One region of the Massilia sp. BHUDP2 genome, then DNA from elsewhere that is predicted to be linked to it. Evidence: predicted binding sites of a transcription regulator. Region 1 holds the regulator's gene; each other region holds the start of a gene.
The links. Region 1 encodes LexA, which represses DNA repair genes until DNA is damaged. Its sites were predicted from a motif close to ACTGTATNNNNATACAGT; they were not measured.
Positions count from the first base shown of each region.

Region 2: a site for LexA is predicted at 3,886-3,903, ahead of ACK6C6_RS00390 (putative DNA modification/repair radical SAM protein). Genes of this name have one in related genera too.
Region 3: a site for LexA is predicted at 4,663-4,680, ahead of dinB (DNA polymerase IV). Genes of this name have one in related genera too.
Region 4: a site for LexA is predicted at 3,659-3,676, ahead of ACK6C6_RS08040 (ATP-dependent helicase). Genes of this name have one in related genera too.

Region 1 covers NZ_JBJUVW010000001.1:1,141,097-1,148,463, reverse strand. The annotation lists gene ACK6C6_RS05065 (replicative DNA helicase) at 1-153, opposite strand, end outside; gene rplI (50S ribosomal protein L9) at 259-711, opposite strand; gene rpsR (30S ribosomal protein S18) at 749-1,039, opposite strand; gene priB (primosomal replication protein N) at 1,082-1,372, opposite strand; gene rpsF (30S ribosomal protein S6) at 1,401-1,787, opposite strand; gene lexA (transcriptional repressor LexA) at 2,061-2,693, shown strand; gene ACK6C6_RS05035 (tetratricopeptide repeat protein) at 2,730-3,464, opposite strand; gene ACK6C6_RS05030 (cystathionine gamma-synthase family protein) at 3,564-4,802, opposite strand; gene purF (amidophosphoribosyltransferase) at 4,807-6,330, opposite strand; gene ACK6C6_RS05020 (CvpA family protein) at 6,368-6,856, opposite strand; gene ACK6C6_RS05015 (SPOR domain-containing protein) at 6,885-7,367, opposite strand, start outside.
Region 2 covers NZ_JBJUVW010000001.1:83,483-90,849, forward strand. The annotation lists gene ACK6C6_RS00380 (hypothetical protein) at 1-884, shown strand, start outside; gene ACK6C6_RS00385 (M16 family metallopeptidase) at 999-3,758, shown strand; gene ACK6C6_RS00390 (putative DNA modification/repair radical SAM protein) at 3,916-5,145, shown strand; gene ACK6C6_RS00395 (UdgX family uracil-DNA binding protein) at 5,142-6,638, shown strand; gene ACK6C6_RS00400 (TorF family putative porin) at 6,816-7,367, shown strand, end outside.
Region 3 covers NZ_JBJUVW010000003.1:977,893-985,259, reverse strand. The annotation lists gene ACK6C6_RS21180 (asparaginase domain-containing protein) at 133-618, shown strand; gene ACK6C6_RS21175 (catalase) at 780-2,393, shown strand; gene ACK6C6_RS21170 (recombination-associated protein RdgC) at 2,533-3,429, opposite strand; gene dinB (DNA polymerase IV) at 3,518-4,630, opposite strand; gene ACK6C6_RS21160 (S8 family serine peptidase) at 4,780-6,495, opposite strand; gene ACK6C6_RS21155 (glycerate kinase) at 6,932-7,367, opposite strand, start outside.
Region 4 covers NZ_JBJUVW010000001.1:1,776,508-1,783,874, reverse strand. The annotation lists gene glpD (glycerol-3-phosphate dehydrogenase) at 1-424, opposite strand, end outside; gene ACK6C6_RS08045 (phosphohydrolase) at 546-1,190, shown strand; gene ACK6C6_RS08040 (ATP-dependent helicase) at 1,533-3,623, opposite strand; gene ACK6C6_RS08035 (hypothetical protein) at 4,092-4,268, shown strand; gene ACK6C6_RS08030 (chromate transporter) at 4,320-4,907, shown strand; gene ACK6C6_RS08025 (chromate transporter) at 4,904-5,482, shown strand; gene fghA (S-formylglutathione hydrolase) at 5,543-6,385, shown strand; gene ACK6C6_RS08015 (Hsp20/alpha crystallin family protein) at 6,492-6,962, shown strand; gene ACK6C6_RS08010 (phosphoribosyltransferase) at 7,082-7,367, shown strand, end outside.

The DNA of each region.
Region 1 (7,367 bases):
GTAGCGGTAGAAATCCTCTGCGTGCATGAAGTCGGCAATGCGGTCCCAGGCGGCGTTATCGCGCAGCAGGCCGCCGATGACGGACTGTTCTGCTTCGATGGAATGCGGCGGGATGCGCAGGGAATCGACTTGCGGATCGGATGGGGAATTCATGGCGGGCATTATACCGTTTCCGGTCACACGGCTGAAATAATTGGCGAGTTTCCAGGAATAAAAAAAGCCGGGCGAACCCGGCTTTTTCATTTATACAACAGCAGCTTAAGCAGCTTCGCCGACGACAGCGATGGTGATTTCCGAGACGACGTCGGTGTGCAGCGCGACGGCGACCGGGAATTCGCCGGTGGTCTTCAGCGGACCGGTCGGCATGCGAACCTGCGACTTCTCGACCGGGAAACCTTGCTTGCTCAGGGCTTCGGCGATGTCGAAGTTGGTGACCGAACCGAACAGACGGCCGTCCACGCCCGCCTTCTGGGCGATGGTGACGGTCATGCCGCTCAGCTTGTCGCCTTGCGCCTGGGCAGCCGACAGCTTCTCAGCTGCTGCTTTTTCCAGTTCGGCGCGCTTGGTTTCGAACTCGGCCACGGCGGCCTGGGTAGCGCGGCGTGCCATTTTTTGCGGGATCAGGAAGTTACGTGCGTAACCGTCCTTGACTTTGACGACGTCGCCCAGGTTACCGACGTTGACGACTTTTTCGAGCAGAATAACTTGCATATTTTTTCTCCAGGATATCTAGCTGACGTGCCGCGATTTAAGCGTTGTGCAGGTCGGTGTACGGCAGCAGCGCGAGGTAGCGTGCGCGCTTGATGGCGGTGTCGACCTGGCGCTGGTAGTGCGCCTTGGTACCGGTCAGACGTGCCGGCATGATCTTGCCGTTTTCCTGGACGAAGTCCTTCAGGGTGTCGACGTCCTTGTAGTCCACCTGTTCCACGCCTGCGGCGGTGAAGCGGCAGAACTTCTTGCGCTTGAACAGCGGGTTCTGCTGCTTGCGCTTCATTTTTTCTTTAGCTTTGTTTTTGTCGAACTTTTTACCGAATGCCATGTTGAGGCTCCTGTATCTGTAATCTAAATAGGCCGAGTACTGTTACGCGGCACTGAAATCAATGATGTGAAACACCAAGGCTTTGCTGTTGCGGTTTTTCCTTGCGAGGAATCCTTCGAAGCGGTAGGCGGCGCCGAGTTCGGCGCTTTCCAGCCTGCCTGAAATCTCGCCCGCGCCGAGCGCAGGGATTTCAAACGCGACCTGCCTTGCCACTCCGGCCTCGACCTGCTGCGAATCGTGCATCAGGATCGCACCCACGATGGGGACGCCGGCCGGGGTGAAACGCAGTACGTCTCGCTCCGCGATGGTCGCGATGAGCTGGAACCGGTTCACTGCGTTCTACGAATTCCCGAGAAAAAACTTAGGCAGCGGCGGCCGGAGCAGCGGCTGCTGCTTCTGCGCGGTGGCTCTTGGCTGCGTCTTCGCGCTGGACCGACTTCATCATCGGCGACGGTGCGGTTTCGGCCTTCTTCATCTTGACGGTCAGGTGACGCAGGACGGCATCGTTGAACTTGAATGCGGTTTCCAGCTCGACCAGGGTCTCGTTGTCGCACTCGATGTTCATGCAGATGTAGTGAGCCTTCGGCAGCTTCTGGATCTGGTAAGCCATCTGGCGACGGCCCCAGTCTTCCACGCGATGGATGTTACCGCCGCGGCTGGTCACCGTGGTCTTGTAACGCTCGATCATCGCCGGAACTTGTTCGCTCTGGTCCGGGTGGACGATAAAAACGATTTCATAATGACGCATGCAACACTCCTTGAGGACGTTTAAACAAATGCCCACCTCGGCGTCAAGACGAGTGTGGGAAGGGAAAGCCTTCGATTATAGCCTGAAAAACCGGTGAATGGGAACCCATGGCATGGCCCAGCCCGGCCGATGGCGGCGAAAAGCGGGCATCGGCGCCACGAATGCGGACGCACTGCACAAATTTTTTACAGTTTTCCTGTGTTTGCCCTTGCGCATATCAGAATACTGTACAAAAATACAGTCTGCTCTTACAACTAATGCCGTAAAACACCCATGCTCAAGCTCACTGCAAGGCAAGAACAGATCCTTAACCTGATCAAGGAAGCGATCGAAAACACCGGCTTCCCGCCGACCCGCGCCGAAATCGCGGCCGAGCTGGGTTTCAAATCGGCCAATGCGGCCGAAGAACACCTGCAGGCCCTGGCGCGCAAGGGCGCCATCGAGATTTCCCCGGGCACCTCGCGCGGCATCCGCCTGGTCGGCGCCTCCGTCGAACAGGTCCCGATGGTGCCTGCGGCCCTCATGATGTCGCTGCCGCTGGTCGGCCGCGTGGCCGCCGGTTCGCCGATCCTGGCCCAGGAACACGTCGAAGCCACCTACTCCGTCGATGCCGCCATGTTCTCGGCGCGCCCCGACTTCCTGCTGAAGGTCAAGGGCTGGTCGATGCGCGATGCCGGCATCTGCGACGGCGACTTCCTGGCCGTCAAGAAGATCGACAGTGCCAAGAACGGCCAGATCGTGGTGGCCCGCCTCGGCGAAGAAGTCACGGTCAAGCGCTACCGCAAGACCGGCAACCTGGTCGAACTGCTGCCGGAGAATCCGGACTTCAAGGTGATCCAGGTGAACCCGGAAGACGAGTTCGCTTTGGAAGGCCTGGCCGTCGGCCTGATGCGCAGCTGGCACTAAGCCTGCGCCCACCAAGCCGCCGGCTTGCCCGGCGGCTTATTGAATCTTCTTGTCCGCCCAGTGGGAATCCTTCTTGGCGGATTTCACCATCTGGTTGTGCTCGGTCACATAGGCATCGGTCGCCGAGCGCCATGCGGCGTAGTCCGCCAGCACCAGCTTCGAACCCACCTTCGCTTCCTCGGTCAGGTTTTCCTGCAGCTGGGCCAGGTAGGCATTCGATTTCTCCATCTCCTCCTTGTTCATCAGCTTCTGGATGTCGCTCGGGACGCGCTTGGTCAGCGGCAGCGACGCGTTCAGGTTGGTGACGTACTTGTTGTAGCACTCCTGCCACGTCTGCACGGCCGCGCTGATGCGGTCGATGTCGGCATTGACCTTCGACATCGCGGGAATGCGCGGCGCGGTGCAGCGGAACTCGCCCGACTTCAGGTCTTCGCCGTCGTAGCCCTTGATCCAGTAATCGATGTCCTTGCGGCGCTTGACGCGCTGCTCGATCAGTTCGAGCGAGGCGATCGCGACCTTGTTGCCCTTGGCGGCGGACTTCTTGAACAGATCGACGGCCCTGGCTTCGTCGACCTCCCCTGCTTCGCCATAGAAATACATCTGGCCCAGCGCCTGCTGCGCGGCCGGATTACCGGCATTGGCCAGCTTGGTGTAGATCTTCATCGCGCCCGCGTAGTCCTTCTTCTCGAACAGGGCATTGGCGTCTTCCAGCTCGCCGGCAAAGGCGGCGCCGCACAGCAGCAGGGATGCAAGGAACAGCGTGGTCTTCATGGGCGGATCGGTGTGATGAAAAGAAATCCCATGATAGCGGCAATCCGGCGCCGGGCTCAACCGCTGAAACAAAAACGGCAGCCTCGGCTGCCGTTTCGCTCACGCGTCGAGCGCCTGGCGGAAGTCCGCCAGCAGGTCCTCGGTATCCTCGATGCCCACCGAGACGCGGATCAGGGACTCGGCGATGCCCATGCTGGCGCGCCGCTCCGCGCCCATCTCGAAGAAGATCGTGTGCGCCACCGGGATCACCAGGGTGCGGGTATCGCCCAGGTTGCTGGCCGGGATACCGAGCTTCAGGCGGTTCAGGTAGTCGAAGGGGTCGATACTATCAACCAGCTCGAAGCTCATCAGCGAGCCGCCGGCGTGGAACAGCTCTTTCGTGATGCCGTTCTGCGGATGCGAGGCCAGTCCCGGGTAGTGGACGGCCGCCACGCGCTCATCAAGCTCCAGCATCTGCGCCAGCGCCAGCGCATTCGCGCTGGTGCGTTCCATGCGCAGCGCCAGCGTCTCGGCGCCCACCGCGATGTGGTGCGCCGCTTCGGGCCCGAGGGCCGCGCCGAAGTCGCGCAGGGCCTTGGCGCGCAGCTGGGCCAGGCCCTGGGCAGCTAGCGGCTGCTTGCGGAAGTTGGCCGCGATGTGCGGGTAGGCGCTCCAGTCGAACAGGCCGGTATCGGTCAGGGCGCCGCCCAGCGCGATGCCGTGGCCGCCGATCGACTTGGTCAGCGAATTGACCACCAGACCCGCCCCCACCGCCTTCGGGCGGAACAGCCAGGGCGTGGTCATGGTGTTGTCGACCACGTACAGGATGCCGCGCTCGCGGCACAGCTGGCCGATGCGCGCCAGGTCCGCCACCTGGGTGCGCGGGTTGGCGATGGTCTCGACGAACACCATGCGGGTATCGGGCCGGAGCACCGCTTCCACGTTGGCGACCTCGGTGGCATCGACGAAGTCCACCGCCACGCCCTGGGCTGCCACCGTCTGCCACAGGCTGTTGGTATTCCCGAACAGGAAGGACGACGAGACGATGTGGTCGCCCGCCCTCAGCAGGCCCTGGAACAGCGCGCCGATGGCGCCCATGCCGGTCGCGAAACAGATCGTGCCGACGCCGTCTTCCATCTTGCTGATCTTGTCCTCGAGCGCGGCGACGGTCGGGTTGCCCTGGCGGCCGTAGCGGAAGCCCGGTTCCTTGCCCTGGAAGACCGAGGCCAGCTGGCGCGCATCGTTGTAGCCGAAGGCCACCGACGTGTGCACCGGCTTGTGCAGCGAGCCCTGCTCGATGTTCTTCCTGCGGTCGTTGTGCAGGATGGTGGTGGTGAAGCCGTACTTCTGCTCGCTCATGGTCTTACTCCGCCGTGGCCGGACGGTTGAGATTGAGCTGGTTGGTGGCCGCATCCTCGACGCCCTTGCTGCCGCCCTTGTGGCGCGCCGATTCCTGGCGATCCAGGTATTCCGGCGTCACGTCGCCGGTCACATAGACGCCGTCGAAGCAGGAGGCCTCGAAATTCTTCAGCGCCGGATTGACGTCCGAGATCGCCTTTTTCAGCGCATCCACGTCCTGGTAGACCAGGCGGTCGGCGGTGATCTCCGCGCAGATTTCCTCATTGGTGCGGCCATGGGCGATCAGCTCGTCGCGGGTCGGCATGTCGATGCCGTACACGTTCGGGTACAGCACCGGCGGCGCGGCCGAGGCGAAGAACACCTTGCGCGCGCCGGCGTCGCGCGCCATCTGCACGATTTCGCGGCTGGTGGTGCCGCGCACGATCGAATCGTCGACCAGCAGCACGTTCTTGTCCTTGAATTCGGAGGCGATCGCGTTGAGCTTCTGGCGCACCGACTTCTTGCGCATGTTCTGGCCCGGCATGATGAAGGTGCGGCCGATGTAGCGGTTCTTGATGAAGCCTTCGCGGTACTCGACGCCGAGCTTCAGGGCCAGCTGGATCGCGGCCGGACGCGAGGAATCGGGGATCGGCATCACGACGTCGATCTCGTCGACCGGGATCTCCTTGCGGATCTTGTCGGCCAGGTATTCGCCCATGCGCAGGCGGGTCGCGTAGACCGAGGCGCCGTCGATCACCGAGTCCGGACGGGCCAGGTAAACGTATTCGAAGGCGCAGGGATTCAGCGACGGATTTTCGGCGCACTGGCGCTCGTGCAGCTGGCCGTCGTTGGTGATGAACACCGCCTCGCCCGGCGCGATGTCGCGCACGAAGCGGAAGCCCAGGCCTTCCAGCGCCACCGATTCGCTCGCCACCAGGTACTCAAGGCCGTGCTCGCCCTCGTTCACGCCCAGGCACAGCGGACGGATGCCGAACGGGTCGCGGAAGGACAGCATGCCATGACCGGCGATCTGCGCCACCACGGCGTACGCCCCGCGCACGCGGCGGTGCACCGCCGCCACCGCCTTGAAGATGGCGTCGGTGTCCAGATTGTAGCCGTCGGCCGCTTCCTGGATCTCGTGGGCCAGCACGTTCAGCAGCACTTCCGAATCGGAATCGGTGTTGATGTGGCGGCGGTCGTTCTTGAACAGCTCTTCCTTGAGCTGGGCCTGGTTGGTCAGGTTGCCGTTGTGGGCCAGGGTGATGCCGAACGGGGCGTTGACGTAGAAGGGCTGCGCTTCTTCCTCGCTCGAGGAGCCGGCGGTCGGATAGCGGCAGTGGCCGATACCGGTATTGCCCTGCAGCGTACGCATGTTACGGGTACGGAACACGTCGCGTACCAGGCCATTGGCCTTGTACATCGAGAACATGCTGCTGTGATTGGTTGCAATACCCGCCGCGTCCTGGCCGCGATGCTGCAGCAGCAGCAAGGCGTCATACAGAAGCTGGTTGACGGGATTGTTCGAGACGACGCCGACGATGCCACACATGGTGCGCTCCTAAAACTGGATTGCTGATTACGAAAGATTAGTAGTTCACGTGCTGCGCCAGGGCAGCAGGGAGAAATGGTTTGACGGTGCGCGCTCCGGTTTCCGCCATCGGCGAGAGCAGCGCGTTCCTCCAGAAATCCTGTTGCGGGATGGACGTCATCCCACACAATATGACGGCGGCCAGCACGATTACAATGCCGCGCGCCAATCCAAATAATCCACCCAGGCCGCGGTCCGCAAGGCTCAGGCCGGTGGCCGTGATCAGGGCCCCGATCGCCAGCGACAGCAGGCCCATCAGGATGCGCACGCCGAGGAACAGCAGCACGAAGGCCATGATGAGGCGCGCGGTCTCGCCGGGCAGCAATTCCGGCAGCATCGGCGCCAGTGTCGCCCCGTAGGCATTCGCCACCACGAAGGCCACGATCCAGCCCAGCAGCGACAGGATCTCCTTGACCAGCCCGCGCAGGGTGGAAATGATGACCGACGATACCAGAACGAACAAGACCAGGTAATCGAAAATCGTCACGCCGCCAGTCCTTGCCTGCCACTGTGGATCAGAGCGGCACCATGGTGCCGGACAGGCCCATGGCGATAAGCTTGGAGCGGATCTTCTCGCCCTCTTCCTTGCTGTACGGACCCACGCGCACGCGGATCAGGTCACCGGATCTCTCGGTGAAGGAAGACACGCCGGCGGCGCGCAGGCGGCCCTGCAGCTCATCGACCTTTTGCTGGGTCGCCAGCGCGGCCACCTGCACCACGTACTTCTGCGACGGGCCGGTGGCCTTCACGACCGGCTTGCCCTCCAGGATGGCCATGGCGCGCGCGGCGTCGTTCTGAACCGGGGCCGGCTTCACCTCGACCGGCTTGACCGGCGGCTTCTCGGCAGGTTTTTCAAGCTTCTTCGGCTCCAGGTCGGCGACCTTCGGGTGCGCTTCAAACTTCGGCTCGCGCTTGGGCTCCGGCTTGACCGGTTCCGGCTTCGGCTCGGCCCTGGCCACGGCCGGCTCGGTGCGGGCGGTGTCGAGGGTGCGGACCGG
Region 2 (7,367 bases), 1.1 Mb from region 1:
AGGACAGCGCGCTGGCGATCCTGTGGTACGGCCGCGCCGCCGAACAGGGGCACGCCAGTTCCCAGTTCAATCTTGCCCTCATCTACGACAGCGGGCACGGCGTGCCGCGCGACGAAGCGCTGGCGCTGCACTGGTACCGCCGCGCGGCAAGCCAGGGCCATGCCGGCGCCCAGGACAACCTCGGCGTGCGCTACGAGCACGGGCAGGGCGTCGAGGCCGACCCGAGCCAGGCGGCCCACTGGTACCGCCAGGCCGCCGAGCAGGGCATGCCCTCGGCCCAGTACCACCTCGGCCAGCTGTTCGACGCCGGTAGTGGTGTGCCGCAGGATCCTGCCCAGGCAGCCCACTGGTACCGCAAGGCGGCCGAGCAGGGCCACCTGCGCGCCCAGTTCGACCTCGGCCTGCGCTATGAGGGCGGGGTGGGGGTGGCGCGCGACGAGCAACAGGCGCTGGAGTGGTACCGGCGCGCGGCGAACCAGGACTACGCGCCGGCGCAGTACATGGTAGGCGTGCTGCTGGACCGCGCCGAGCATGCCGACCCAAGCGAGGCGACCGACTGGTTCCACAAGGCCGCCGACCAGGGCCACGCGCTGGCACAGTTCGAGCTGGGCCTGCGCCACGACTGCGGCAAGGGCATCGAGCGCGATTATGAAGCCGCCCACTTCTGGTACCTGTGCGCGGCGCGCCAGGGACATGCGCGCGCCCAGTTCAACCTCGGCGTGATGTATTCGGCAGGGCAGGGCGTGCAGCGCGACCTGGTCGAGGCCTATGCCTGGCTGCAGCGCGCGGGCGGGGCGGGCGTGGCCGCCGCGTCAGGCTACCTGAAGAAGATCGCGGCGCGCATGGAGCCGCAGCTGCTGGCGCAGGCGCAAGGCTACGTCTGAGCCCTCTGGCGCAAGCCCGGCGTTTCCTGTAGGGTGGTCGGCTGTGCCGACCCCGCGTCCAACCGACGCCGAACGGACGGGACGCATACATACAACAACTGTCCACGAGACGCCATGAAAAAACTCGCACTGCCCCTCCTGCTCGGTCTCGCAGCCGCAGCAGCCCTGCCTTCCCACGCCGCCGCACCCGCCACGAAGCAAACCGTCTTCGACCGCAAGGCCTACAGCATCGACCACAAGAAATTCGTGCTGCCCAACGGCCTGACCCTGCTGGTCCACACCGACCACAGCGTGCCGGTGGTCGGCGTGAACATGTGGTACCACGTCGGTTCGCGCAACGAGAAGCGCGGCAAGACCGGCTTTGCCCACCTGTTCGAGCACTTCTTCTTCAACGGTTCCGAGAACTACCCGCACGGCTTCCGCGAGGCGATGGACGACCTCGGCGCGAACAACCGCAACGGCACCACCAACGTCGACCGCACCAACTTCTTCGAAGACGTGCCGGTGTCGGCCCTGGAGCGCACCCTGTTCCTGGAATCGGACCGCATGGGCTTCCTGGGCAACTACATCTCGCAGGCGATGCTGGAGCGCGAGCGCGGCGTGGTGCAGAACGAGAAGCGCCAGGGCGAGAACCAGCCGTATGGCCGCGTGCGCATGGAAATCTCGGCCAAGATGTACCCGTACTCGCACCCCTACTCGTGGTCGACCATCGGCTACATGGAAGACCTGCAGGCCGCCTCGCTGGAGGACATCAAGGAGTGGTACCGCACCTACTACGGCCCGAACAACGCGGTGATCTCGCTAGCCGGCGACATCACGCCGGAACGCGCCTATGAGCTGGTAAACAAGTACTTCGGCGCGATCCCGCCGGGCCCGCCGCTGCCGCGCACCGAGAAATGGATCCCCCAGCTGGACCGCAACATCCGCGACGAGATGGAAGACCATGTGCCGCAGGTGCGCATCTACCGCAGCTGGCATACCTCTTCGTGGAAGGATGCCGACACCCAGCGCCTGAACCTGCTGGCCGGCGTGCTGGCCGGCTCGAAGAACGCGCGCCTGGACAAGCGCCTGGTGTACGAGAAGGGCATGGCCACCGGCGTGTCGGCCTACGTGAACGACGCGGAACTGGGCGGCACCTTTAACCTGTCAGTCACCGTCAAGCCGGGCGTCGATCCGCTCGAGGTCGAGCGCGAGATGGAGCGCGTGGTGACCGAGCTGCTCGACAAGGGCCCGACCGAGGCTGAACTGAAACGCGTGAAGACCCGCGACCTGGCCGATTTCGCCCGCAGCCTGGAGCGCGTGGGCGGCATGGGCGGCCGCAACGACGTGCTGGCCGAGAGCCAGACCTACGGCGGCAAGCCGGACGCCTACCTCGACCGTCTCGAGCTGTTCGCCACCAGCACCCCGGCGGACGTCAAGACCGCCGCCAACCGCTGGCTGCGCGCCAACCACTACACCATGACGGTGCGCCCTTCGGCCAAGCTGGCCGCCACCAAGTCGACCCTGGACCGCAAGCAGCTGCCCGCGCTGGGCGACGCGCCGGACGTCAAGTTCCCGGCGCTGCAGCGCGCCCAGCTGAAGAACGGCCTGAAGGTCGTGCTGCTCGAACGTCATACCGCCCCGATCGTCAACGTCTCGCTGGCGGTCGATGCCGGCGCGGCTTCCGACACCGCCGCCAAGGCCGGCGCCGCGTCGCTGGCGCTGGACCTGCTGGACAAGGGCACGAAAAACCGTGACGCCTTCGCGCTGTCGGACGCGCTGGAAAACCTGGGCGCGCGCCTGAGCACCGGCACCTCCCAGGACCAGTCGCTGGTGCGCCTGCAGGCGACCAGCGCCAACCTGACGCCTTCGCTGGCCCTGATGGCCGAAGCCGCCTTGACCCCGAGCTTCCCGCAAGACCAGTTCGCGCTGTCGAAGAGCCGCCGCATCGCCGCCATCGGCCAGGAAAAGGCCCAGCCGAACAGCCTGGCCCTGCGCCTGATCCCGTCGCTGCTGTACGGAGCCGAGCATGCCTACGGCAAGCCGGCCTCCGGTTTCGAAGGCAGCGTGCAAAGCCTGAGCCGCGACGACCTGATGGCATGGCACGGCACCTGGTTCAAGCCGGGCAGCGCCACCATCATCGTCGCCGGCGACACCACCATGGACAAGCTGCTGCCGGCGCTGGAAGCGAGCTTCGGCAAGTGGCAGCAGGGCAGCGCCCCGGCCAAGCAGATGGCCACCGTGCCGGCGACCCGGGGCAAGCGCCTGATCCTGGTGGACAAGCCGGACGCGCCGCAGTCGACCATCGTCGCGACCCACGTGTCGCAGGCCAACGGCCAGCCGGAAGACCTGGCGATGGAGCCGGTGATGACCAACTTCGGCGGCATCGCGACCTCGCGCCTGAACCGCAACCTGCGCCTGGACAAGCACTGGAGCTACGGCACCCAGGCCCGCCTGCCGGACGTGCGCGGCCAGCGTCCGTTCTACATCATCGCGCCGGTGCAGACCGACAAGACGGTCGAGGCCATGCGCGAGGTCCAGAAGGAGCTGCGCGGCGTGGCGGGCGAGCGTCCGCTGGTGGGCGCCGAGTACGAGAGCATCATGCGCAACATGACCTCGCGCCTGCCGGGCCGCTTTTCCACCCTCGCGGCGCTCGAGGCGGCAGGCCTGGACGCCGTCAACCTGGGCCTGGCGGACGACTACTGGACCAAGTATGCGTCGAACGTGCGCGCGCTCAAGCCGGAGCAGCTCGCAAGCGCATCGTCCAAGTTCATCAAGCCGGACGAGGCCGTGTGGATGGTGATCGGCGACCTGCGCAAGATCGAGGCGGGCGTGCGCTCGCTCGGTTGGGGCGAGGTGAGCGTGGTGGATGCGGACGGCAAGCCGATTCGTTGATCTGAGCTTGCTGTAACGGAAAGCCCGGTCTCGTGACCGGGCTTTTTTTCGTATCGTCCCAGCTTTGAACCGCCAATCGGCGTGCACAGTTGACCCGGCTCGCCTGTTCATACGCGCGCGATAGTATACTGTATGCCCATACAGTTCAATGCGTGCGATGGAACTCAACGACAAACTGGAAATCCTGGCCGACGCCGCGAAATACGACGCGTCCTGCGCCAGCAGTGGCGCGCCGAAACGTTCGTCCGAGGACAAGGACGGCTTCGGCGCCACCACCGGCATGGGCATCTGCCACAGCTATACCCCGGACGGCCGCTGCGTCTCGCTGCTCAAGATCCTGCTCACCAACTTCTGCATCTACGACTGCCAGTACTGCATCAACCGGCGCAGCTCCAACGTGCCGCGCGCGCGCTTCTCGGTCGAAGAGGTGGTCAAGCTCACCCATGATTTCTACGTCCGCAACTACATCGACGGCCTGTTCCTGAGCTCGGGCATCATCCAGTCGGCCGACTACACCATGGAGCAGCTGGTGGCGGTGGCGCGCCAGCTGCGAGAAGTACACAAGTTCCGCGGCTACATCCACCTCAAGACCATTCCCGACGCCGACCCGCTCCTCATCGAAGAGGCGGGGCGCTGGGCGGACCGCCTGTCGGTGAATATCGAGCTGCCGACCCACGACAGCGTGACCCGCCTCGCGCCGGAAAAGAACGTCCACACCATCAAGCTGGCGATGGGCTCGATCCGCCGCAAGCTCGATGAAAAGGCGGAGGAACCGAAGGCGCCGAACTTCGCGCCGGCGGGGCAGAGCACGCAAATGATCGTCGGCGCCGACGCCAGCGACGACCACACCATCCTGAACACCGCCGAAACGCTCTACGGCAGTTATAAACTCAAGCGCGTGTACTACTCGGCCTTCAGCCCGATTCCGCAAAGCCCGAAGAGCGTGCCGGCGGCTCCGCCGCCGCTGCTGCGCGAGCACCGCCTGTACCAGGCCGACTTCCTGCTGCGCGGCTACGGCTTTACCGCAGGCGAGCTGATGCCCCAATCCGGCAACCTGGCGCTCGACGTCGACCCCAAGCTGGGTTGGGCGCTCGCCAACCGCGAGCATTTTCCGATGGACCTGAACCGCGCCGACGAAACCATGATCGCGCGCGTGCCCGGCATCGGCATCCGCAACGCCAAGCGCATCGTGGAGCTGCGCCGCATCCGCCGCATCCGCTGGGAAGACCTGTCGCGCCTGCGCTGCAGCATGAAGAAGCTGGCGCCCTTCATCGTCACGGCCGACTACAAGCCGGTTCAAGGCGCGGCCAGTTCCCACCTCCTCCGGCGCCACCTGGCCGACGCGCCCGAGCAGATGAACCTGTGGCCGGAACTGCAGGCGGCATGAACGACGCCGCCGCCAGCGCTGGAACGGGCGGCCAGCCGCCGGCGGTGCACAGCTTTGCCGAATGGCGCGACGCGGCGCGTGCGCTGCTCAAGGCCGGCGTGCCGCCCGAGGCGGCCAGCTGGGGCACGCCAGACGGCAGCGACCTGTTCTCGGGTGCGCCGGCCGTGCCCGGGCCGATCGATAATGGCGGCACCCGATTGCAAGAAGCGCAATCGCCAGGACCGCCGGCCGCACGCGTGCCGCGATCGCTGCTGGAGATGCTGCAGAAAGCCGCGTGCTTCCGCGCCCCGGACCGCTGGGCTTTCCTGTACCGCGTGCTGTGGCGCTGGACGCATGGCGAGCACGATGTGCAGTCGCCCGCCGATCCGGACGGCAGCCGCCTGCACGGCATGGTCAAGGCGGTGCGCCGCGAGGAGCACGACATGCATGCCTACATCCGATTCCGCGAGCGTCCGCTCGATGCGGGCGACCCGCGCTTCGTCGCCTGGTTCGAGCCGCGCCACGACGTGCTGCCCCAGGTGGCCGAACACTTCGTGGCCCGCATGGGCAAGGTCAGCTGGATGATCGCCACGCCCGAGGCCAGCGTGCTGTGGGACGGCCACACCCTGCACAATACCGGGCCCCTCATGTCGAGCGCGGCCGAGCTGGATGACGCCGGCGAGGCGCTCTGGCTCACCTATTACCGCAGCATCTTCAACCCGGCGCGCGTCAACGCCCAGCTGATGCAGAGCCACATCCCTTCGCGCTTCTGGAAGAACCTGCCGGAAGGCGCGATCGTGCCTTCGCTGGTGAGCCAGGCCGAACTCGGGGCGCGCAAGATCGGGCAGGTCGAGGCGGTGGGCCGCAAGAGCGGCGCCACCATCCCGATCAGCGCCGAAGCCGCGCAGCCGGACCGCGAGCAGCCGTCGAAACTCGACGAGTGCCGGCGCTGCGAGCTGTGGCAGTACGCCACCCAGGCGGTCGGCGGCGAAGGTTCGAAACGCTCGCCCATCATGATCGTCGGCGAGCAGCCGGGCGACCAGGAAGACCTGGCCGGCAAACCCTTTGTCGGCCCGGCCGGTAAACTCCTCGACCAGGTGTTCGCCCAGGCCGAGGTCGACCGCAAGGCCATCTACCTCACCAACGCCGTCAAGCACTTCAAGTGGGAACCGCGCGGCAAGCGCCGCCTGCACAAGACCCCGGTCCAGCGCGAGATCGAGGCCTGCCACTATTGGCTGGAGAAGGAGCTGGCGGCCGTGAAGCCGAAGGTGATCGTGGCCATGGGCGCGACGGCGCTCAAGTCCGTCATGCGCAAGGGCACGGTGGCGCTGAAGGACTTTCTCGGCAAGCCGGTCCGCATCGACGGCTGCTGGCTGGTGACCATCTACCACCCCTCGTACGTGCTGCGGGTGCCGGACGAAGCGTCCAAGCACGAAGCCTTTTCGGTCATGGTCAAGGGCCTGAAGCTGGCGCAGGAACTGCTCGAGCGGCCCGACCTGCCGGAGCCGGAGTAAATCTATCGGATTTACCGAATGTTGCGCCGGCGACTCAGATGGGTGAAAAATCCCGTTATCGAACACGCCACATTTTCGTGAATATTCACAATCTCTCGTAGAATTTCCGTACGGCATTAATTGCTGAGTGAGCGGAGGACCTCATGTGGGCCTTCGCCGGATAACGACGAGACCACCATGACTTCCCCCTTTTTCCTGCTGTTGCCGGCTTGCCTGGTAGTGGCGGCCATGCCCGCCCAGGCCGGCGATGACGCCACCAGCGCTTCGCCGTCGGCCACGCTTCCGATCACCACCACGGTCACCCTGAGCTCGCAATACGTCTCGCGCGGCATGCGCCAGACCTGGGGCCGCCCCGCGCTGCAGGCGGGCATCGACTACGCGCACCCGAGCGGCTGGTCGCTCGGCACCTGGACCTCGACCGTCAGCGACCGCTTCATCGAGGGCGGCCGCGTCGAATGGGACCTGTACGGCGGCTACGCCGGCACGCTCGGGCCGCTGGGCGTCAGCCTGAACCTCATGCACTACCGCTATCCGGGAGCACGCATCGGCGCCACCGGCACCAAATACGACTACACCGAAGTCGTGCCCGGCCTGGGCTACCAATCCTTCTACGCGAAGTACTACCGCACGGTGTCGCGCGACTTCTTCGGCATCACGAACGCGCGCGGCACCGGCTACCTCGACGTCGGCCTGAATCATGACCTGGGCGGCGGCTACGTGCTCAACCTG
Region 3 (7,367 bases), on a different contig from region 1:
TGGGAGAGAAATAGGAAGAAGATGGGTGAGTCTACTCATCCGATCCTGAAGATTCTAGCGCAGTCACAGTCAGATACACTACCGTTTGCGGCTATCATTACCCACCTTTTTTCTGCACGTGGACAAACCAACATGACTTTGCGAATCATCGCTACCGGCGGCACTTTCGATAAACACTACAACGAACTGAACGGCGTGCTCGGCTTTGCCGAAAGCCACCTGCCGGCAGTGATCGCGCGCTCGCGCATGACCATTCCGGTCGAGCTCGAAGTGCTGCCGCTGCTCGATTCGCTCGACATGCAGGACCCGGACCGCCAGCGCGTGCTGGCCTCCTGCCAGGCGGCAAAAGAAAAAGCCATCGTCATCATCCACGGCACCGATACCATGCGCGAAACGGCGGCCGTGCTCGGTGCAGCCAGCCTCGGCCAGACCATCGTGCTGACCGGCGCCATGATCCCCTACGAGATCGCCAACTCGGACGCCCTGTTCAACCTCGGCTTCGCCTGCGGCGTCGCGCAAACGCTGCCGGCCGGCGTCTACGTGGCCATGAACGGCCAGGTGTTCCCATGGGATAACGTCACCAAGAACCGCGCCGCCGGCGTGTTCCAGCAGCTGTAACTCACAAAACCTTCAGGGCAAGGCGCACCGTCGAAGACAGTACGCGTGTACGGCAAGACGGTGCAACGCAGCCATGGAGGTTTTGTTTGCAGGCGCGCGCTCCCTACGCGCGCGCCTTCCTATACTGCTCTCTCCAAACGAATTTGTCCGAGGAGAGAGCAATGAACGAGCAGCGTCCTATCCTGACCACGCGCCAGGGCCATCCGGTCCGCGACAACCAGTCGCTGCGCTCGGTGGGCGAACGTGGTCCGGCCACGCTCGAGAATTACCAGTTCATCGAAAAGATCACCCACTTCGACCGCGAGCGCATCCCGGAGCGCGTGGTGCATGCGCGCGGCACCGGCGCCCACGGCTACTTCGAGCCCTACGGTACCATCGGCGGCGAGCCGGCCAGCAAGTACACGCGTGCCCGCGTGCTCAACGAACTCGGTGTCCAGACCCCGATCTTCGTGCGCTTCTCGACCGTGATCGGCGCCAAGGAGTCGCCCGAGACGGCGCGCGATCCGCGCGGCTTCGCCATCAAGTTCAAGACCGTGGACGGCAACTGGGACCTGGTGGGCAACAACCTGAAGGTCTTCTTCATCCGCGACGCAATCAAGTTCCCGGACATGATCCACGCCTTCAAGCCCGATCCGGTCACCAACCAGCAGGAGCCGTGGCGCTTCTACGACTTCATCTGCAGCCATCCGGAAGCGCTGCACATGGTTACCTGGGTCAAGAGCCCGTGGGGCATCCCGGCCACTTACCGCGAGATGGAAGGCTCGGGCGTGAACACCTACAAGTTCGTCAACGACCAGGGCGTGGCCCACCTGGTGAAGTTCCACTTCCAGCCCAAGCAGGGCGTGCGCAACCTGACGGCGCAACAGGCCGCCGAAATCCAGGCCCACGACACCAGCCACGCCACGCGCGACCTGTACGAGGCGATCGAGCGCGGCGAGTTCCCGGAATGGGAATTCTGCGTGCAGATCATGAGCGACAGCGAGCATCCGGAACTCGACTTCGACCCGCTGGACGACACCAAGCGCTGGCCGGAAGACCAGTTCCCGCTGCTGCCGCTGGGCCGCATCGTGCTGAACAAGAACCCGGATAACGTGTTCGCCGAGACCGAGCAGTCGGCCTTCGGCACCGGGGTGCTGGTGGACGGCATCGACTTCTCGGACGACAAGATGCTGCAGGGCCGCACCCTGTCCTATTCCGACACCCAGCGCTACCGGGTGGGCCCGAACTACCTGCAGCTGCCGATCAACCAGCCGCAGGAAGGCGCGGCGGCGCGCACCAACCAGCGCGACGGCCAGATGACCTATTACGTGGACGGCCGCGGCCAGGACAAGCACATCAACTACGAGCCGAGCCTGATGGGCGGCTACAGCGAAGCGCCGAAGCCGGAGAAGGAATACAACCAGTACGTGGAGGGCCACCTGGGCCGCTACCAGACCACCCGCACGATGGACGACTACGCGCAGGCGGGGGCGCGCTACCGCACGTTCGAGGACTGGGAGCGCGACGACCTGGTCAACAATGTGGGTGGCGACCTGAAGAAGTGCCCGGCGCCGATCCAGCTGCGCATGGTGTGGCACCTGTGGCACTGCGACGAGGATTACGGCCGCCGCGTGGCCGAGGTGGCGGGCATCGACCTGGAACAGGCCAAGGCCTTGCCGCCGCTGCCGGGCAAGCCGGCGCCGCACCAGAACCGGTCGGGGCCGACCTACTCGAGCGGCAAGCCGGAACAGGGGGATGAGCCGTCGACCAGCGAGGAGATGGCAGGAGCGAAGTGAGTTAGCTTAAAGACGTCATTCCCGCGTAGGCGGGAATCCAAGTTCTGCGTGCGCTACCGAAACGCTTGCAAAATTGGGTTCCCGCCTGCGCGGGAACGACGTTTACGGGCTAATGAATATAGGGGCGCTGCTGGCCTGCTTAGGCCTTGGCTTCGCCGCCCAGCGCCTCGACCACGTCCGCCATCAGCTTGGCCAGTTCGCCGGTCATCAAGGTGATGTCGTTGTCGAAGCGCTCGTCGTCGCTATAGGTGACCGCTTCGCCTTCCTTGATCACGTCCAGCGGCTTGACGCCCTTGATGGCCAGCGACTCGGTCAGCACGAAGCTGATGCGGTCGTTCCAGGTCATGGCCAGGCGGGTGCACTGCTTGCCGGCGGCGATGTGGCGGCGGATGTCGTCCGGTTCCAGCGTGTGCTTCACGTAGCGCACGGCGGCGCGGCTTTCGCCGGTGGCGCGCAGTTCGGTGTCCTGGTCGATGGTGAAGCCGTAGGGCGCTTCGTCCGCTTCCAGCCAGCCGGTCATCACGGCCACCGGCGAGCGCTGCACGCGCAGCGATTCGAGCGGCATGCGGTCCACTGCCTTGAGCAGCAGCTTGATGACGTCGTCCGCCTTCGACGGGCTGGCGGCATCGACCACGAGCCAGCCGTTGACCGGGTCGATCCAGACCCAGACGTTGCTGCGGATCGAGAAGGCGCGCGGCAGCAGTTCGTCGGCCACGCGTTCCTTCAGTTCCTTCATTGCCTTCTTACCCGGCGGGAAGCCCTGCTGCTCTTCCAGCTCGGCGGCCTTGGCCTTGGCGACCTGGTTGATGACCGAGCTCGGCAGCAGCTTCTTCTCGGTGCCCAGCATCATCAGCATCTGCTTGTTGACGACGTGGACCAGCTTGCCGTTGCCGCGTGGCGAATCCCAGCCCTGGCGCAGCAGTTCATTGCTGCTCGCGGGCGTGAAAGCCTGCGACTGCAGGGCTTCTTCCATCTGTTCCGGGTTGAATGCCCAGGGGGCGGGCAGGCGATAAATCTGGAGATTCTTGAACCACATACGCTGTTATCCGATTGTTTCAGTATTTCAAGGGAACGACATTCTACGCTGCTCAGCGGAAATTGCGGCTGGCAGCACGGGGAAAAAATTAATCTGTTGACGAGTCGCCAACTGCCTCGACGATCGCGGCCGGCAACGCGTCGTCGAACAGGCGCAGCTGCTCGACCGTCTCGGTATCGCTCAGGCGCACGCCGACACCCAGCAGGCGCACCGGGCGGCTGTGGCGGGCCCAGCCGGTTTCCATCAGGCGCGCATAGGTCGGGATATGTGGCGCATAGCCAACACACTCGACCGTGGTCTGCTGGAAGTCCGAGAACTTGATCTTCACAAACAGCTTGTTGATGAATTTTTCGGCACCGTTGCGCTTGATGCGGCCCAGCAGGTGCTCGTACAGATCCGGCAGCAGCCGCAGGCAGGCGTCCAGGTTCGGCACGTCCGGCGTGTAGGTCTCCTCGGTGCTGATCGACTTGCGCTCGCGCGAGGTGTTCACCGCGCGCTCGTCGATGCCGCGGCACAGTTTGTAGAGCCGGTAGCCGAAGCTGCCGAAATGCTCGGTCAGCCGCTCGATGCTCCAGTGGCGCATGTCGGCGCAGGTCTGCAGGCCGAGCCGGTGCATCTTCTCGGCCGTCACCTTGCCCACGCCGTACAGCTTCTTGACCGGCAGCGCGGCAACAAAAGCATCCACCTCTTCCGGGCGCACCAGGAACAGTCCGTCGGGCTTGTTCCAGTCGCTGGCAATCTTGGCCACGAACTTGTTCGGCGCCACCCCGGCCGAGGCAGTAATGCCGACGGTGTCAAAAATGCGGCGCCGGATCTCCTGCGCGATCAGGGTGGCGCTGCCCTTGCAGTGCGGCGAGTCGCTGACGTCGAGGTAGGCTTCGTCGAGCGAGAGCGGCTCCACCAGCTCGGTGTAGTCGCGGTAGATGTCCATGATCTGGCGCGAGGCGATGCGGTATTTTTCCATCGCCGGCGGAATCACCAGGAGCTGCGGGCACAGTTTCATGGCCTGGGCGGTGGCCATGGCCGAATGGATGCCGTAGCGGCGCGCCTCGTAGTTGCAGGTGGCGATCACGCCGCGCTGGTCGGGGCGGCCGCCGACCGCGAGCGGACGCCCGCGCAGCGACGGGTCGTCGCGCATCTCGACCGATGCGTAGAAACAGTCGCAGTCGCAATGGATGATTTTACGGAGCGGAGAATTCACATGGACGACGGCAGGTGACGGCAGGGCCGACTACTGTTATTCCATACAGTATCCGTTTTTTCTTGCAAGACGTCAAAAAAAGAACGCGCGGCATGCCGCGCGTTCCCGGACGAAGGCGGCGCAGGGGAGCGCGCCGCTTCCTCCTGAACTTACCAGCTCAGTTTCACGTTATAGGTGCCGGCGCTGCCGACACTGCCGCTGTAGTACACCACGCGCACGTAGCGGCTGGCGGTGGTGGTGCCGGTGTTGGCCGAGCTCGCGCTGTCGACCGCGCCGGCGCCGTTCTCGCTGCGGCTGAGCAGGGTGCCCGCGCTGTTGTAGATGTACAGGTCGTAGTCGGAGCTGCTGTTCGGCGTCATCGTCGCACTCAGGGTCTTGCCTGCCGGCAGATCGACACGGAAGTAATCCGTATCGGTCGAGCTCGACATCGTGGCGTTCACCGTGGTGCCGCTGGTCGAGACCAGGTTGGCGGTGCCCAGCGTGTTGTTCGACTCGGTCTCGTTGATGACCGTTCCGCTCGGCGGGGTGGTGCCGCCGATCGCCGCATTCACCGCCGCGGTCGCGTCGACGATGCCGGTGCCGCAGCCCGAGCAGGTCGCCGGGAAGGCGCGCGCGGTCGACTTCAGCATGCTTTCCACCTGGTCCGGAGTCAGGGTCGACTTGGCCGCGAACATCAGCGCTGCCACGCCGGCCACGTGCGGGGTCGCCATCGAGGTGCCCTGGTAGCCTGCATAGTTGTCCGAGCCCGGAGTCGACGAGCCCGAGTTCAGGGTCGAGATCACGCTGTAGCTGCCGTCGCCGCCCGGGGCCGCCACGTCGACCAGGGTGCCGTAGTTCGAGTAGGAAGCACGGCCGCCGGTCTTGCCGGTGGCTGCCACGGCGATGACGCCCGAGCAGTTCGCCGGGCTGGCGTTGCTGACGTTCATGTTGTCGTTGCCGGCCGCCACGACCACGACCGAGCCGCGCGAACGGGCGCCGTTGATCGCGGTCTGGGTGGTGGCGTCGCAGGCGCCGCTGCCGCCCAGCGACAGGTTCAGCACCTTTGCCTTGTTGGCGTTGGCCGGCACGCCGGTCACGGTGCCGCCCGAGGACCAGGTGATCGCGTCGGCGATGTCCGAGGTATAGCCGCCGCACTTGCCGAGCACGCGCACCGGAATCATCTTGGCGTTGTACGCCACACCGGCCACGCCCAGGCTGTTGTTGGTCTTGGCGGCAACCGTGCCGGCCACATGGGTGCCGTGCCAGCTCGAGCCCGATGCCGGCGAGCCGGCGTAGCATTCGCCTGCCGCAACCCAGTCGCCCGGGTCGCTCGCATCGCTGTCGCGGCCGTTGCCGTCGTTGCCGATGGTGGCGCTGCTGATGAAGTCATAGCCCTGCAGGAACTGGCCGCTCAGGTCGGCGTGCGGGCGGTAGCCGGTGTCGATCACGGCCACGACCACGCCGGTGCCGGTCGACTTGTCCCAGGCGGTCGGCAGGCGCAGGCCGCCGGTCGCGTCCGTGTAGTGCCACTGCTGGGCATAGTACGGGTCGTTGGCGGTCGCCATGTGGGTCATGATGCGGTCCGGCTCGGCGTATTCGATGTCCGGGTCGCGCGCCATCATTTCGGCGGCCAGTTTTTCGACTTCCTGCAGGTGCTTGCGGCCATTGAGCTTGAACACATGGGCGCCGGTCGAGATCGCATGGCTTTCGCTGACGGTCATGCCGAACTCCTGGCCTGCACGGGCCAGCTTGGCCTTGCGGTCGGCCTTGACTTCGGCGGCGCGGGCCAGGCCCTTGGCAGCCGGCGCCGAATCCTTGTACTTCACGATGATACGGTCTGTCTCCAGGATGAACTTCTGCTCGGCTGCGCCAGCCGTGGCTGCCACGAATGCGAGTGAGATTGCAGCGCACATCTTCAACATTGCAGGATGAATCGAATGCGATTGCTTCATGTTTCTTCCTTATTGTGTGTTTTCCGTCAAGCGAGGACCCTCGCCTGTGTCATTGATTTCCGGTCATTGCCGGTGCCGTCTGAATGCGGCGAAAAGCAGCGTAATACGAAAGGAAAAGGCTGTGCGTGACAATTGGAGACAATTTCGGCGTATTAACAACACTCCGGCTAACCCATGCTTTAGAAACATGTTTTCTTCGGCGAAACGTTAAAACAGGCAAATATCGTATGCCACAATTGTGTTGACATATCTTAAAAACCTTTCCTTTTGGATAAGGTGAAGGAGCCCATATTGTCCGCGCTTAAAGACAAATAAAAAGGCCGCGCTGGGCGCGGCCTTCGAGTTCAAACCGGTGGAGATGCCAGGGCATTTACAGCACGTCGGTTTCGATGACGATGGCGCGAAAGTCGTTGACATTGGTACGGGTAGGGCCGGTGACGATCAGCTGGCCAAGGGCGGCGAAAAAGCCGTAGCCGTCGTTGTCCGCCAGGTGCGCGCGCGCATCGCGTCCCTGGGTGCGCGCCCGCGCCAGCGTACCGGGCGCGAGCCAGGCGCCGGCATTGTCTTCGCTGCCGTCGATGCCGTCGGTGTCGGCGGCGAGCGCGTGCACGCCCGGCAGACCGTCCAGGGCGACGCCGAGCGCCAGCAGGAATTCGGCATTGCGCCCGCCCCTGCCCTGGCCGCGCACGGTGACGCTGGTTTCGCCGCCCGAGAGGAGCACGCAGGGCGCGCCCAGTGGCTGGCCATGCTGTACGACCTGGCGCGCAATGCTGGCATGCACCAGCGCCACCTCACGTGCCTCGCCT
Region 4 (7,367 bases), 640 kb from region 1:
TGGGCTTGAGCGCGTCGCCGGCGCGGTGCCCCGCCAGCTCCACCGCTTTTGAAGCGGCCAGGAAGCTGCGCGGCGCCAGGCGGTCATACAGGAACAGGCCGGCGCGGATCAGCCAGGCCGGCCGCTGCGTGGCGTCGTGCGGCATCACGAAGCGCAGCGGATGCATGATGTGCGGTGCGCTGCACAGCAGGGTTTCGCGTTCACGCAGCGCCTTGCGCACCAGGCTGAACTCGCGGTGCTCGAGGTAGCGCAGGCCGCCGTGGATCAGCTTGCTCGAAGCGGAAGACGTGTGGGACCCGAGGTCGTCCTTGTCGCACAGGAGCACCTTCAGGCCGCGCCCGGCAAGATCTCGCGCAATTCCCGCGCCATTGATGCCGCCGCCCACGACCAGCACGTCGCATTCCAGCTGGGTGTCCTCGTTCATGTCGCCTCCCGTCTGCGGGCCGGGCCCGCCTAGCCGGTCCAGTGTAGGCACTCGGCAGTGGAGCATCTTTGCTTGTATCAATTATGCGGAGAATGGACCCGCCGGTGTGTAAAATCGGCGCATGCACAACTCATCCAGCGCCGACGTGCGTGCCTGGGTCCGCATGCCTTCCGGTAAGCGCCTGGACCTGCTCAACCCGACTCCCTTCGACTGGGACGACGCCGACCTGGCGCTGGGCCTGGCGCGCACCTACCGCTGGGGCGGGCATTCAGCCTGGCCGCTGCCCCTGTCGGTGGCCCAGCACTCGCTGACCGTGATGCTGCTGCGCCGCGCCATCGCTCCCCCGCCCACGCCCCTGCAGGAGCTGCGCGAGCTGCTGCACGACGCCGAGGAAGGCCTGCTCGGCTTCGATGCGATCTCGGTGATCAAGCCCTTCCTGGGCGAGGGCTTTCGCGCGCTGACCCTGCGCCTGGAGCAGATGGTCTTCCTGCGCTACGGCCTGCCGGCCTGGACCGAGAAGGAGCACAGGCTGCACAAGCAGGCCGACCGGCTCGCGGCGGCAAGCGAAGCCGTGCACGTGACCGGCTGGACGCCGGACGAAGTCAAGCGCACGCTGAAGATCCGCGCCGACGTGCTGGACCAGGACCCGCTGGTGCCCTATTTCGGCGGCACGCCCTGGGAACCGTGGCCCCCTGGCCTTGCTGCAGAACGCTTCCTGGCCGAGCTGGATCGCCTGAAGCGGGCCTGCGCCAACGCGCCTGCCTGATCCCGCAACACGGGCTTTCTACACCAGCTTGCAAAGCTGGGCTGCAACTCGGCGTCGAATCTTGAGGAAACTCAAGCTTCGCACGTAAGCGATTGATTTCATGGGAAGTTCTTCAATATCCACAAGAACTGTGGATAAAGATGTGGAAAAGCACTACTTGACAAGCTGAAAGTCCAGTAATGATGCGGGTTTCAACAAATTGCCCGTTCCGCAGGCAAATTGAAAAACTCTAAAAATCAATGACTTGCACGCGCCCCACTTTTGTGCAGTGCGGGGGTCTGGGGCATATTCCTACAAAATCGCCGCACGGGGGATAAGTCCTCAACGTGTGCCGATCTTCGCTCATTTCCACGCGTTCCGAGCGCGCTCCCGCACCAGCATGCGCACGCTCTCCGGTACCGGCTTGCGCAGCTGCTGCGTGTCCGCGCTGAGCCAGGTCGTCTCCTCGAAATGCTTCAGCATGGCCGGGGTGATGAAGCGCGAGCGGGCCGCGTAGACGTGGCGGTCGCCCATCTGGGCCTGCTGCTTGATGAAGAAGCGGTTCGGCAGCACCAGGTGCAGGTGTTCGCGGGCGCGCGTCATGGCCACATAGAGCAGGCGCCGCTCTTCTTCGATGTCGTCGTTGTTCCCGGTACTCATGTCCGACGGAATGCAGCCGTCCACCACGTTCAATACCGTCACCGATTTCCACTCCTGTCCTTTGGCGGAATGGATGGTCGACAGGATCAGGTAGTCTTCGTCGAGCAGCGGGCTGCCTGCGCGGTCGCTGGTGGCTTCCGGCGGGTCGAGCGTGATCTCGGCCAGGAAGCTCTCGCGCGTCGCGTGCCCGCCAGCCAGCGCGCTGAGCTGCTCGACGTCGGCGGCGCGCACCTGCGCGTCGTCGTACATGCGTTCCAGGTGCGGCAAGTACCATTGCTTGACCAGCTCGATGTCGGCCGGCCAGCGCAGTCCCGGCGTGCGCAGGCGCCGGTACAGTGCGCTAAAGGCGGCCCAGTCCTCGAGACTCTTGCCCGGCGCGGCGAAGGCTTCCACCGCCGCCAGCGGGTCGGCGGCCTCGCCCACCGCATCCAGCAGGCGGGTGGCGGTCGCCGGGCCGATCCCCGGGATCAGCTGGGCCACGCGAAAGCCCGCCATGCGCCCGTTCGGGTTCTGGGCGAAGCGCAGCACCGCCAGCACGTCCTTGATGTGGGCCGCTTCCAGGAACTTCAGGCCGCCGAACTTCACGAAGGGGATGTTGCGACGCATCAGCTCGAGCTCCAGCGCGGCGCTGTGGCTGGCCGCGCGGAACAGCACCGCCTGCGATTTCAGGGCGATGCCGGCTTCGCGGTGTTCCAGGATGCGGCGGCAGGCCCAGCGCGCCTGTTCGGCTTCGTCCGGGATCAGGACCAGTTGCGGCTTGAGGCTGGAGGCCTTGTCGGTCCACAGCGTCTTGGCGTGGCGTTCGCGGGCGGCGGCGATGACGGCGTTGGAAGCGTCGAGGATCGGCTGGGTCGAGCGGTAGTTGCGTTCCAGCGTGATGACTTCGGCGGGCTGCGAGAACTGCTTCGGGAAGTCGAGGATGTTGCGCACGGTGGCGCCGCGGAAGGCGTAGATCGACTGGGCGTCGTCGCCGACCACCATCACGCCCTCGCCGCCGGGCTTCATGCCGGTGATGATCGCCGCCTGCAGGTGGTTGGTGTCCTGGTACTCGTCGACCAGCACGTGGTCGAAGCGGGCGCCCAGCTCCGGGCCCAGCTCCGGGTCGCTCGCCATCTCGGACCAGAACAGCAGCAGGTCGTCGTAGTCCAGCACGTTCTGCTCCTGCTTGGCGTCGACGTAGGCGCCGAACAGGGTTTTCAGCTGCCCTTCCCACTCGCTGCACCAGGGGAAGGTGGACTGCAGCACCGCCTCCAATGGCTCGCGGCTGTTGACCACCCGCGAATAGATCGACAGGCAGGTGCCCTTCAGCGGAAAACGCTTTTCCGTATGCGACAGGCCGATTTCGTGGCGCACCAGTCCCATCAGGTCTTCCGAGTCGCCGCGGTCGTGGATGGTGAAGGATTCGTCCAGGCCGATGCGGCCGGCATACTCGCGCAGCAGGCGGGCGCCGATCGCGTGGAAGGTGCCGGCCCAGGGCAGGCTCAGCTGGGCCGCGTTGGCGCTGCCGCCCTTGCCGAGCAGGCGCTGCAGCACGCCGCTGGCGCGCTGGCTCATCTCGCCCGCCGCACGCCGCGAAAACGTCAGCAGCAGGATGCGCTGGGGATCGGCACCCAGCTGGATCAGACGCGCGACGCGGTGCGCCAGCGTATTGGTCTTGCCCGAGCCCGCCCCCGCCACCACCAGCAGCGGCCGCACGCTGGCGGCGCCAATGTCGTGCTCGACCGCGGCGCGCTGTTCGGCATTCAGCCCGGCGAAGGGATCATCTGGGGCGGACTGCTGGAGGACGGCGGACATGGGGTGGGCAAGGAAAGGGCGGCTGCAAATGCCATACTGTACATTTATCCAGTTCTCTTGCGCAAGCCTCAAGAAAGCTAGAGTCAAGCCCGCGCACGATTGAATCCACATTTTGCCCGGCGTCAGGTCATGGATTACATGCAGAAGACATGCTAAGTAGTTAATAATTAAAAAGTTTTCCTGATATCCACAAAGTCTGTGAATAACTATGTGGAAAAGCGGGGGCTTGACACGCCGAATGCGGCCATCCGTGCGGCTTTCAACAATTTGCCTATTGGGAAGGCAATCGCGATAGCCCCAGAAATCAAGGGTTTACGCGCAGCTGTCGCGCAAGGGGAACGGACGCGCACAAAGTTATTTTACGGCAATTTTTGTGTATAAGCCCGGCTCGCCTCAGCGTCCAGCGCTGCGCCGTCTCCCGCCTGCGCCGCCTACAATGGCCGCGTGACCAACCACTGTGAGGACGCCATGAGCATGCAACCCGATCCCGACCTGAATCCCGGCGACGAAGCGGAACCCGGTACGCCCGGCGCCGGAGAAGACGTTTGCGAAGCCTGCGCCGGCACCGGCAAGCTGTCCGATGGCCGGCCCTGCTCCAACTGCGGCGGCAGCGGCAAGGTCATGCGGGGTATCGGCGGCGGCTGAGGGCCTATCCCCGCGTGGACAGGCGGGCGCCGGCCCGGCGATAATCCGGGGATGCGCGCTCCGCCTCCCGCCGCCGTCCCCGATCCGGACCGTCCCCGGCCCACTTCGCTGGCCGACCTGTTCGTCTCCTTCACCGTCCTCGCCCTGCAAGGCTTCGGCGGGGTGCTGGCGGTCGTCCAGCGCGAAATCGTCGAGCGCAAGCGCTGGCTGACGCAGGAAGAATTCATCGAGGACTGGGCCGTGGCGCAGATCATGCCCGGGCCCAACGTGCTCAACCTGTCGATCATGATCGGGGCGCGCTGGTTCGGGCTGCCCGGCGCCGCGGCCGCGGTCGCCGGCCTGCTGGCCTTGCCGCTGGTGCTGGTCCTGGTGCTGGCGGCCTTCCACGCGCAGTATGCGGACCATCCCGCGGTGGCCGGCGCGCTGCGCGGCATGGCGGCCGTGTCCGCTGGCCTGATCGCCGCCACCGGCCTGAAGCTGTCGAGCGCACTGGCCAGGAGCCCGATCCCGCTTCCCTGCTCGGTCGGGATCGCGGCGGCCGCCTTCGCCTTGCTGGCCTGGCTGCGTGCGCCGCTGGCCTGGGTGCTGCCCACGCTGGGTGCGCTCGGCTGCGTGCTGGCCTGGCGCAGGCTGCGATGACGGCGGCCCCGCTCGTTCTGGGATGGCACGATTGGCTCGGCCTGTTCGTCCATTTCCTGATGCTGTCGCTGATGCAGTTCGGCGGCGCGATCTCGGTCAGCGCCGACATGCAGCGCTTCCTGGTTGAAGACAAGGGCTGGCTGGCCCAGTCGCAGTTCAGCGATGCGATCGCGCTGGCGCAGGCGGCCCCGGGCCCCAACGTGCTGTTCGTCGCGCTGATGGGCTGGCACCTGGGCATGAACACCGGCAGCTTCGGCGCGGCCCTGGGCGGCGTGGCGCTGACCATGGCCGGCATCCTGCTGCCCTCCTCCATCCTCAACTACCACATCGCGCAGTGGGGACACCGCAACCGCGAGCTGCGCGCGGTGCGCGCCTTCCGCCTTGGCATGGCGCCGATCGTGATCGGCATGCTCCTGGCCACCAGCTGGCTGCTCGCCGGCGCCGGGTCTGGCAAAAGCAATTGGCCGGCCTGGCTGCTGGCCCTGCTATCCTGCCTGCTCATCTGGCGTACCCGCCTGCACCTGCTGTGGATGCTGGGCGCCGGCGCCCTGCTCGGCGCGCTCGGATTCGTCTGACTGGCAAGCTGCAACGCCACAGGGCATACTTGCGGGATTGACCACTCATCCAGCGAACCCATGCTCGAACTTCTCAGCGAACATGCCTGCTTCGGCGGCGTCCAGCGCTTCTACCGCTTCGATTCGACCGCCATCGGCCTGCCGATGCGCTTTTCCGTCTACCTGCCGCCCGGCGCCGAAGGCAAGCGCCTGCCTGTCCTGTTCTACCTCGCCGGCCTGACCTGCACCGAAGAGACCTTCATGATCAAGGCCGGCGCCCAGAGGGTGGCGGCGCAGGAAGGCCTGATCCTGGTCACGCCCGATACCAGCCCGCGCGGCGCCGGCGTGCCCGGCGAGACCGACAGCTGGGACTTCGGGGCGGGCGCCGGCTTCTATGTCGACGCCACCGAGGCGCCATGGTCGCAGCACTACCGCATGTACAGTCACATCCTGGAACTGCGCGAGCAGGTAGTAGCCCAGCTGCCGGCCGACCCGGCCCGGGTGGGCATCTTCGGGCACTCGATGGGCGGGCATGGCGCGCTCATGATGGCGCTGCGCAATCCAGGCCTGTTCCGTTCGGTGTCGGCCTTTGCGCCGATCGCGGCGCCGATGCGCTGCCCGTGGGGCCAGAAGGCCTTCGGCGGCTACCTGGGCGCCGACCAGGCGAACTGGCGCCAGTACGATGCGAGCGAACTGATGGCCGCGATGGACGCGGCGCCCTTCCCGGGCGGGATCCTGATCGACCAGGGGCTGGCCGATAAATTCCTGGCCGAGCAGCTGTATCCGGAAGCCTTCGAGCAAGCTTGCGCCCGTGCGGGCCAGCCCTTGACCCTGCGCCGGCATGAGGGCTACGACCACGGTTATTACTTCATTTCGACGTTTGTGGAAGACCACCTGCGCTTTCACCGCAGGCTGCTTGGCTGAAGACCAGGCGGACACGGCTGCGCCCGCTTGAAATGCTGCGGCCTCCATCCTATAAAGACATTGCCGGCACCCACCGGCACTCTCAGTCCTTATCATGGAGGCCATCATGAATCTCATTAGACGAGGCAATAGCCCGCTCCCGGCCTACCGTCCGGGCGCCGTCGAGGACCAGTTCGGGCGCATGGTCGAGAGCATGTTCCAGGACTTCTTCGCCCCGCTCGCACAGGGCGGGCAATGGGCCGGCGAAGGCGCCGCGACGCCGCGGCTGGACGTCAGCGAAACCGAGAAGACCTACGAAATCCAGGCCGAACTCCCCGGCGTGAACAAGGAGGACGTCAAGGTCTCGGTCGACGGGCAGCGTGTCACCATCGAGGCGGAATGCCGCTCGGCAAACGAACGCCGCGAGGGTGAAACCGTGGTGTATGCTGAACGCACCGCACGCAGGTTCATGCGCAGCTTCGCCCTGCCCACCGAAGTCGACGACGGTTCGGCACAGGCAAAGCTGGAGAACGGCGTACTGCAGCTGAGCCTGCCCAAAAAGCAGGGCACTGAAGCACGCCGCCTGACCATCCAGTAATCGCCCGGCCACGCCCGGCGCAGTCCATGGTCCGCGTCCCGCGTTGCGGCGCCCTGCCGCGGCGCGGCGCGGCCGTTTTGCGTTCTACCATGGCTACGTTTCGTTCTATGCGCTTCACCATGCCGGAGACCGAAGGCTACAAGGACCGCACCCACGCCGGCCGACAACTGGCGCGCAGCTTGCGGCATCTCGCCGGCCGGGCCGACCCGATCGTGCTCGGCCTGCCGCGCGGCGGCGTGCCGGTGGCCTTCGTGGTGGCCCAGGCCCTCGGCGCGGAGCTCGACGTCCTGCTGGTGCGCAAGCTGGGCATGCCCGGCAACGAGGAATACGCGATGGGCGCGATCGGCAGCGGCGGCGTGCGCGTGCTGCAGCCGGGCGTGCCCGGCCTGCTGGGCGTGACCCAGG